Regions from separate parts of the Candidatus Nitrobacter laanbroekii genome, predicted to be linked through region 2. Evidence: predicted binding sites of a transcription regulator. Region 2 holds the regulator's gene; each other region holds the start of a gene.

Region 1 (3,278 bases), 1.5 Mb from region 2:
CTTGGCGATGTCGCAATGCGCTACCTGCGCCAGCGCATGGACGCCGGCGTCAGTGCGGCCGGCGCCATGCACGCGAACGGCATCGCCACAGATCGCTTTGACCGCCGCCTCCAAGGCGCCCTGCACCGAGGGGCCGTTGTCCTGATACTGCCAGCCGCAGAACGGGCCGCCGTCATATTCGATGGTGAGCTTGTAGCGGGGCATCAGACGAGCCGCATGGGCGGCTGAAGCGGCGTGCCGTTGAGAAAGGCCTCGGCCTTCATCGGCGGCTTTCCGGCGCGCTGCAATTCGAGGACGCGGATCGCGCCGTCCTTGCACGCAATGGTCAGCCGATCGTCGAGCAGTTCACCGGCTTCGCCGGAGCCTTTCGCGACCTCACAACGCAAGACCTTCACGCGCACTCGCTCGCCGTCGAGGGGCATCTCGCACCAGGCGCCCGGAAACGGCGACAGGCCGTGGATATGCCGCAGCAGCTCTCGGGCTGGCCTGCTCCAGTCGATGCGCGCCTCGGCCTTGTCGATTTTTGCGGCGTAGGTGACGCCGTGCTCGCTCTGCTTCGTCAGTTGCAGGCCGCCGCGCGCCAGCGCGGCCATCGCACGCACCATGAGATCGGCCCCCAGTGGCGCCAGCGCGTCATGGAGATCGGATGCCGTCATCGCATCGGTCACGGCGATCCGCTCGGCCATGGCGACGTCGCCGGTGTCGAGGCCGGCATCCATCTTCATGACCATGACGCCGCTTTCGGCGTCGCCCGCCATGATGGCGCGGTTGATCGGCGCGGCGCCGCGCCAGCGCGGCAGCAGCGAACCATGCAGGTTGAAGCAGCCGAGCGGCGGCGCATCGAGGATCGCCTGCGGCAGGATCATGCCGTAGGCGACGACGACCGCGGCGTCGGCGCCATGCGAGCGGAATTCATCCAGCGCGGCGGGGGTCTTCAGCGTTTTCGGCGTCAGCACGGGAATGCCGAGGCGGTGCGCTTCCCGCGCCACCGGGCTCGGTTGCAGCTTCATGCCGCGGCCCGCGGGCCTCGCCTCGCGGGTATATAGGGCCGCGATCTCCTGGCCATGGGCGACGAGTTGCAGCAGGGTCGGCACCGCGAATTCCGGCGTGCCCATGAAGATCAGGCGAAGCGGCATGAACGAGCCGATCTGTTTGCGAGACTATTTCGCGGCGAGCTTCGCAGCCTTGGTGAATTTTTTCACCACGCGGTCGCGTTTCAGTTTCGAGATGTGATCGACGAACAGCACGCCGTTGAGATGGTCGATTTCGTGCTGGATGCAGGTGGCGTAGATCCCCTCGGCATCTTCCTCGTGGACCTTGCCGTCGAGATCGATGAAGCGGACCCGCACCCGCGCCGGGCGTTCGACCTCCTCGTAATATTCGGGGATCGACAGGCAGCCCTCTTCGTAGGTCGAGAGTTCCTCGGACGCCGACAGGATTTCCGGGTTGATGAAGATGCGCGGCCGCGGCGTGAGTTCGCCGTCCTCGTCGCGCCTGGCGAGGTCCATGGTGATGATGCGCAACGGTTGCGCGATCTGGATGCCGGCGAGCCCGATGCCCGGGGCGTCGTACATGGTCTCGAACATGTCGTCGGCGAGTTTGCGGATCTCCGGCGTGACCGTTTCGATCGGCCTGGAAACCAGACGCAACTGCTTGTCCGGCAGAATGATGATTTCGCGAATAGCCATGGCGGGCGATGTAATCCCCCGGTCTGCCGCGGTCAATCCATAGCGATTTCGGGTCGTTAAGCGTGTGTTAACCATAAAAATTGAGCTTTCGTTAACTCAATATGTTCGTGCTTCGTTCTCATTGACGGTCGAATCGGCTACAAGGACCGGATGAACCACATCCTTTTCATCCTGGGCGACGTATCGGTGCGAACAGGCACCGTGCTGATCGCGTTCGGCGCGCTGGCGCTGGTACTACTGCTGATTATCGCCATTGTGATCGCGCGCTCCGGGCGCCGGGGAACCGAAATGGCGATGGCGCAGACGAGCCGCGCCGACGAGTTGGAGGAACGTCTCGACGACATGATGCGCGCGCAGTCGGAGGCCACCGGCCGCGTCGACGCCATGGGTCGGGCGCTTGCGGGGCGTCAGGCGGAGATGGCGCGCGCCGTCAGCGAGCGGCTCGATTCGGTCACCCATCGGGTTGGCCAGTCGATGGAGCAGACCACGCGCAACACCATGGACAGCCTGCGCGTACTGCACGAGCGGCTCGGAATTATAGACAACGCGCACAAGAACCTGACCGACCTGACGGCGCAGGTGACCACGCTGCGCGAGGTGCTCGCCAACAAGCAGTCGCGCGGCGCATTCGGACAGGCGCGGATGGAAGCGATCGTGCAGGACGGCATGCCGAAAGACTCGTTTGCCTTCCAGTACACGCTGTCGAACGGCAAGCGGCCGGACTGTGTGATCTTCCTCCCCGACCAACGCCCGCTCTGCATCGACGCGAAATTCCCGCTGGAGGCCATGACGGCACTCCACGACGCCCGCACCGACGAGGAAAGGAAGTTCGCAAGCCAGCGGCTGCGCGCCGACGTCATGAAACACGTCACCGACATCGCCGGCAAATACCTGATCCCGGGCGAGACTCAGGATAACGCCCTGATGTTCGTGCCGTCGGAGTCGGTCTATGCCGAGATCTATGACGCCTTCGACGATGTGATCCAGAAAGCCTATCGCGCCCGGATCGTGCTGGTGTCGCCATCGCTTTTGATGCTGGCGATCCAGGTGATGCAGCAGCTTCTCAAGGACGCGCGGATGCGCGATGCCGCCGACAAGGTACGGATCGAGGTCATGACCATGATGGGTGATGTCGAGCGCCTGCGCGACCGGGTCAGCAAGCTCGGCAGTCATTTCGATCAGGTCAGCGAGGATGTCAGGCAGGTCCTGATCTCGGCCGGCAAGATCGGCAAGCGCGCGGTGAGGATCGAGGACCTCGATTTCAGCAAGGATGAGGCGGCCGCGGAGACGCCGCGGATCGTCAGGCCCGGTGAACCGGAACTGTATCCGCCGCCGTTCGGCCGTAAAATCCAGGCGGGCGAGTGATTATGGATGTCATCGCCCGGCTTGACCGGGCGACCCAGTATCCAGATGGCTTGCCTTTCAGACTGTATCCTCGCCGTCATCTTCCAGCGACGCCAGGGTAGAGATCATCCCAATTTGGATTGTCTTTTTCGATCAATTGCACCTTCCAAAGGCGTTCCCACTTCTTCAGTCTTTTTTCGCGGTGGATCGCCTGTTCTATGTCATCGAAACATTCGAAATACACAA
Region 2 (3,278 bases):
CTCGAGCGAACGCTCCACCCGAGCGTTTCGGTTCAGGGAGCCGTTGTCTGCCGACCGCAAGTTCTATAGATGAACTTGTGTGCTCTCGAAGCGCATCGTCTAAAACTCCATTAGTCATCTATATTTGCCAGTGGTCCTTTGATTCCAACATTCGCAAAGACACCTGCTCGCACGGGATGCGAATGTTAGAATCGGATCATTGGAAACCTGGGAGAATATGGTCATGGCCCTGATGGCAGTCGCCGACGCCCTTGCGGCCGTTCTCGCCGGAGTCGAACCGCTGCCGGAAGAATCGGTTGGCCTCGAGGCCGCGCATCGCCGGGTGCTGGCGCGCGACCTCCCCTCGCGCCGGACCCAGCCGCCGGTGGCGATGTCGGCGATGGACGGCTACGCGGTGCGCGCGGCGGACATCGCGACGATTCCGGCGCGGCTGCATGTGATCGGCGAGATCGCCGCGGGACGGCCGCTCGAGCGGGCGCTGGGGGCCGGCGAAGCTCTGCGGATTTTTACCGGAGGCGTGGTGCCGGACAGCGCCGACACCGTCGTGATCCAGGAGGACACGGAACGCGACGGCGACGACGTCATGGTCAAGGAAGCCACCGCGGCCGGAAAGAATATCCGCCCTGCCGGCGTCGATTTTCACGAAGGCGACGTGTTGCTGCGCGCCCGCAGCCATCTCACCGACCGCCATCTCTCCCTTGCCGCCGGCATGAACTATCCGGACCTGCCGGTGCACCGCCATCCGAAAATAGCCGTGCTCGCCACCGGCGATGAACTGGTTTTGCCGGGCACGACGCCCGGTCCGGGTCAAATCGTCCTGTCCAACGGCTACGCGCTTCGCGCGCTCGCCCGGAACGAAGGCGCCGAGGCGATCGACCTCGGCATCGCCGCCGACACCATGGAGGCGACCAGAAGCGCAATCCGTCGTGCCCGCGACAGCGGCGCCGACATTCTCGTCACCACAGGCGGGGCGTCAGTCGGAGACCATGACCTCGTCAAGCGCGCGCTGGAGGCCGAAGGCGTGGAGATTGCGTTCTGGCGGATCGCGCTGCGGCCCGGCAAGCCGATGATGCACGGACGCCTCGGCGCAATGCGCGTGATCGGCCTGCCCGGCAATCCCGTCTCGTCTTACATCTGCGCGTTCCTGTTCATGGTGCCGCTGATTCGTGCGTTGTCGGGCCGTCAGGATATCCACCATCGCATTGAACCGGCGGTGCTCGGCAGCAATGTCGCCGCCAATCAAGCCCGGCAGGATTATCTGCGCGCCCGCCTCGCGCACTCGCCAGACGGGTTGCCGGTCGCGACGCCGGTCGGACATCAGGACAGTTCGTTGATGGGAAATCTCGCGGCAGCGGAAGCACTCGTGGTCCGCGCGCCGCTTGCGCCTGCCGCGAGCAAAGGCGAGCCCTGCGCCGTCATTAAGCTCTCGCTGTCGTAAAGCCTCGCCTTGTTGACGTTAAATTAAAGGGTTGCGGAACACATATCGAACATATAGTGTATGTTCATGATTTGTTTCGAGTAGTCGTGCCGCCCGGTATAAGGCTGTAAGCCTGAGGTTCTGGAATCGGACGGCAGGCACCATCAACCGGGGACTGGTCGGAATGCTCACGCGCAAACAGTACGAACTCCTGCGTTTTATCAGCGAACGGCTGAAGGAATCCGGCGTGCCGCCCTCGTTCGATGAAATGAAGGATGCGCTCGATTTGCGCTCGAAGTCCGGTATCCATCGCCTGATCACCGCGCTGGAGGAACGCGGCTTCATCCGCCGCCTGCCCAATCGCGCCCGCGCCATCGAGGTCATCAAGCTGCCGGAGGTCGCCGGCAGCGGCGGCGGCCGTCGCGGTTTCACGCCGAGCGTCATTGAAGGCAATCTCGGCAAAGTCCGCCCGAGCAGCGGCGGCGGTGTCGTCGACGATGCAGACCGTCCGGTCGCCGTTCCGGTGATGGGACGTATCGCGGCTGGCACACCGATCGAGGCGCTACAGACCCGGAGCCACACAATCAGCGTGCCGCCCGACATGCTCGGCTCCGGCGAGCATTATGCGCTCGAGGTGCGCGGCGATTCGATGGTCGAGGCCGGAATCCTCGACGGCGACATGGCGCTGATCCAGCGCAACGAAACGGCGGAAACCGGCGACATCGTCGTTGCCCTGATCGACGACGAGGAAGCGACGCTGAAGCGCTTCCGCCGCCGCGGGGCTTCGATCGCGCTCGAGCCCGCGAACACAGCTTACGAGGTTCGCATTCTTCCGCCCAACCGCGTCCAGATCCAGGGCAAGCTGATCGGCATCTATCGCAAGTACTGACTCTCGCAAGTGCTGGCTCTCGCAAGTCCTTGGGCGGCGGCGGACCGTTCAATCGTCCGGCTGGAGATCGTCAGCCGCGGGCGTGGCATCGATCGGGTGTGCCGGCCTGGGCCGGGTGCTGACATGCGCCGGTTTTTCACCGCCGACGGCGGGCGACCAGGGCCGGTCGACCTGATCGGGCCGGACGGCATTGACCGCAAAGTTGTGTTTTGCGCCGCCGAGGGCGGGATGAAAAGTGTGCAGCGGTTTTCCGCCCGCATCCCGCTCTAAAATATTGGAATCGATCACGTTCGTGATGTTGGATCGATTCGACCCAAAATTATCATGATCCGGCGTTCGCCGCAGCGCCAGGGCGCCTTCCCGCCGCAGCCTGTCCTGATCGATGACCTGCGCAAGGCAGCCCTCCGGAGCCTGCCACGGCGTCACCATCACCTCCGCCCGCACGCAGTCGTCCTCCATCGCGTCCGCGCGCCGCGCCAGCGCGACAATTCCACCTCCGCTCACCTTAACCACGCAGCCCGCGTCGTCGCATGAGACGCCCTCTGCAAGCGTGGGGTCGGCAGGCCCACGTCCGTCCGCATCAGCGGCCAGCCATTCCCTGACCGTAAAGTTGTCTTTGGCCGTGCGGATGAGACGCAGCCGGCCGTCTCCGCCCCGCACGCCGACATTGTGGCCGTCGGCGGAGACCAGAATGTCCGGCTGCGTCACGGCAAGCGACCATGCGATCGCCAGCCCGATGATGGCCGCACCGCTCCAGCGCAGCGGCGTTCTGAGCAGTCCGAGCAGAACGATGCCCGCGGTCGCAGCGATCAGCGGCCCGGTTCCGAACGCCGCCATGCGGCCGATGGCGCCGGGCAACGCCGCCACCCATTGCGTGACCACGATCATCCATTCGATGCCGATATCCATCAGCCGCCAGAACACACCGTCGAAACCGAACGGTATCGCAGCCAGTCCCAACAGCCCGGCCGG
Region 3 (3,278 bases), 240 kb from region 2:
AGAGAAGTATTGATCAGATAAGATCAGTACCGCGCAACGGCCGGGCCACCCCAGCGGTAGTTGATGCGCGCGGTCACGAGATCCACATCCTGACTGGTTTTGTCAGTTGCGAACAGCGTACCAGGCACCCCGGCGACGCCGTTGTTGATGAAGTTGTGGTTGCTGTTGCCCATGAAAATGTGATCGTACTCGAAGCCGAGCGACCAGTTCGGTGCGAAGCCATATTCAAGGCCGACGCCGACCACGCCGCCCCAACGCGTGTTGTTGACGTTGTCGGTCAACTGAGTGCCGGTCGCGGTATCGAGCCTTCCATAGCGGTTGGAGGTCACCGCGGCGCCGCCCTTCACGTAAAGCAGGGTCGCATCCCAGGCGTAGCCGATCTGGCCGGTGAATAGCCCGAACGCATCAAGACGGCTGGTGTTGGTGACGAGAGGGTTGAAGAGGCTGGCATTGCGGCCGTTCAGATCGGCCCAGTTGCCCTGAGCTTCAAGGCCGAACACCCAGTTATTGGATTGCCAGCGGTAGCCGATCTGGCCACCGACCGTGCCGCCGGTCGCGTCGTGGCAACCTTCATTAGGGCTAGCTACAATCGGATCGGTCAGGGTCAAGCAATTCCTGCTCGATCCCCACCCGCCGTTCGCACCGATGTAGAAGCCGCTCCAGTCGTAGATCGCGGCCATCATCGGAGGAGCCTTGGTATAATGACGCGGGGCGAGATCGGCCGCGGTGGCCGGCACGGCGCCGAGGCCAATGGCGAGAGCACCGACGACCCCGATCAGTAACTTGTTCATTGCGATTCCCCGGATTTCCGCTTTATTTTCAACAAACTCAGGCGCGAGCGCTGGATAGGCAGTTTGAAACTCGTGAAGCACTATACCGCCCGCCGTTGCAAAATGCCGTCTCTCAAGTGCAACACTCCGGGCCAAATTGATCCGTCCCGAAGCCCATTTATCTGAAACCAGCGTGGAATCTTTCTAAGCCCGATCCGCAGTTTTGTTCGCATTGCCGGCCTTGAGAACAAATATGGAACATTGTATATTCGACCGGTGGATAACCCGTCAATTGACCGTCTCGACGATGTGACGGGAGTATAGGCTCGAGAACGAAGCCGCAAAGAGCGATGCCGGGGATGAACCGGCGGCGCCTGTGCGTGTTGGCAAATCGGGACCGGAGATTGGAGAACGGCGATGGCGGGTAGCGTGAACAAGGTCATTCTGATCGGCAATCTCGGCGCCGATCCCGAAATCAAGCGGACCCAGGACGGCCGGCCGATCGCCAATCTGCGGATCGCAACGTCTGAAACCTGGCGCGACAAGACCAGCGGCGAGCGCAAGGAAAAAACCGAGTGGCACCGCGTCGTGATTTTCAACGAGGGCCTCTGCAAGGTCGCCGAGCAATATCTGAAGAAAGGCGCGAAGGTCTACATCGAGGGTCAGTTGCAGACCCGTAAATGGACCGACCAGAACGGCGTCGAAAAATACTCCACCGAAGTCGTGCTGCAGAATTTCAATTCGACGCTGACGATGCTTGACGGCCGCAACAGCGGCGGCGGCAATTTCGGATCGGACGACTCCGGCGGCGATTTCGGGTCCGGAAGTCCCTCCGGCGGCACGCCGCGCCGCGCCGTTGCGGCCGGTGCCCGCCGCAGCGACATGGACGACGACATTCCGTTCTAGTGGAGTCTGGTGGAGTGAATTCGACATTCGCGACCCAGGCCGCACGTCCCGGACGCGAATGTAAAAACTCCACTGGTAACCTGCACTTGCTGGCGGTCTTTATAAAAATGGTGGCGATCCCGGCAGGATTCGAACCTGCAACCCGCGGAGTAGAAATCCGCTACTCTATCCAGTTGAGCTACGGGACCGTTAACGTCGCCATATCACCGCAATATGAAAAATCCGCCCTCGCGCCAAGCCCCGATCCGGACCATTCTGATGGATCGGACGACGAACCGGTACGGGCGCCCGCTGTTTTGTCCGAAGCCCTTGGGTTTGCCAAGCCAACCTTTGAACCTGAACCACACTCAAATCATAAGTTTGCTAGTATCCTTTCGAATCCGACGTTCGCTACGGAAGGCGCAGTGAGGCGGACTTTGAATTCGGGAACGTTAGGCGGCATTTGTCCGCGCAGGGAGCTTTCATGACCGGTTTGGTTCGTGCGGTGGTCCTCTGTGTGGCGCTGGCGATCGGGCTTGTTTCGGCGCAGGCAGCGGACAAGGCTTTCAAGCGCGACGATCTCGCCGACTCGGCGATCAAGTTAGAGGCCCAGATCAAGAGCGAAGCCGGCACCATCGTCAAATCGGCCCCGACGCTGCGGACCGATGCCGACGCCGCCTTCAAGCGATCCGATTTTCGCAGCGGCCTCCAGATTCTCGGCCAGATCGCGACCGTCGCACCCGACGATAGCGGCAACTGGCTGCGGCTGGCGCGGACGATTTTCCAGATCAAGCCGACCACGAGCCAGGAACAGACCTTCCTGCGGGAGCGGGCCTCCACCGCCGCCTATATCGCCTATCAGCGGGCGAACGATCCCGGTGCCGAGGCGGATGCATTGGCGGTTCTTGGACGCGCCTTTTCGGAACGCAAGCTGTGGCGACCGGCACTCGACACGTTGCGTCTGTCGCTTGATCTGCGGGAGGTCGCCGACGTTCGCGAGCAGTACGAAAAAATGCGCGACGACCACGGCTTCCGGCTGCTCGATTACACCGTCGATTCGGATTCGACCTCGCCGCGGGTCTGCTTTCAGTTCTCGGAGGACCTTGCCAAGCGGACCGACTTTTCACCGTTCGTCGCGCTCGCCGGTGCGGACCGGCCGGCGCTGTCGTCGGAAGACAAGCAGCTTTGCGTCGAGGGCCTCAAGCACGGCGAGCGATACAATATCAATCTGCGCGCCGGCCTGCCATCGACCGTCAAGGAAAGCCTGCCGAAATCCGCTGAATTCAACGTCTATGTGCGGGATCGCAAACCGTTTGTCCGCTTCACCGGGCGCGCCTACGTGCTGCCGCGCACCGGCCAGCGCGGCATTCCGCTGGTCAGTGTGAATACCCAGGCGGTGTCGGTGCAGGTATTCCGGATCGGCGACCGCAATCTCATCAACACCGTGATCGACAGCGACTTCCAGAAGACGCTCAGTGGCTATCAATTGTCCGATCTCGGTAACGAGCGCGGGGTCAAGGTCTGGTCGGGCGAGGTTACGACGGCCTCCACGCTGAACGCCGATGTGACCACTGCGTTTCCCGTCGATGAGGCGCTCGGAAACCTCCAGCCAGGCGTCTACGT

What was found. Region 2 encodes LexA, which represses DNA repair genes until DNA is damaged. Its sites were predicted from a motif close to TGTTCNNNNTGTGTTCNG; they were not measured.
Region 1: V4R08_RS12345 (DNA recombination protein RmuC) is a predicted target of LexA. The motif match lies at 1,791-1,808, and genes of this name have one in related genera.
Region 3: V4R08_RS04355 (single-stranded DNA-binding protein) is a predicted target of LexA. The motif match lies at 1,014-1,031, and genes of this name have one in related genera.

The regions. Positions count from the first base shown of each region.
Region 1 is NZ_JBAMDA010000001.1:2,657,485-2,660,762, forward strand. Features, by position in the region: gene truA (tRNA pseudouridine(38-40) synthase TruA) at 1-204, opposite strand, end outside; gene fmt (methionyl-tRNA formyltransferase) at 204-1,136, opposite strand; gene def (peptide deformylase) at 1,161-1,688, opposite strand; gene V4R08_RS12345 (DNA recombination protein RmuC) at 1,839-3,053, shown strand; gene V4R08_RS12350 (GIY-YIG nuclease family protein) at 3,130-3,278, opposite strand, start outside.
Region 2 is NZ_JBAMDA010000001.1:1,152,898-1,156,175, forward strand. Features, by position in the region: gene V4R08_RS05415 (molybdopterin molybdotransferase MoeA) at 224-1,438, shown strand; gene lexA (transcriptional repressor LexA) at 1,602-2,306, shown strand; gene V4R08_RS05425 (ComEC/Rec2 family competence protein) at 2,355-3,278, opposite strand, start outside.
Region 3 is NZ_JBAMDA010000001.1:911,707-914,984, forward strand. Features, by position in the region: gene V4R08_RS04350 (outer membrane protein) at 24-791, opposite strand; gene V4R08_RS04355 (single-stranded DNA-binding protein) at 1,188-1,676, shown strand; tRNA gene V4R08_RS04360 (tRNA-Arg) at 1,788-1,864, opposite strand; gene V4R08_RS04365 (alpha-2-macroglobulin family protein) at 2,140-3,278, shown strand, end outside.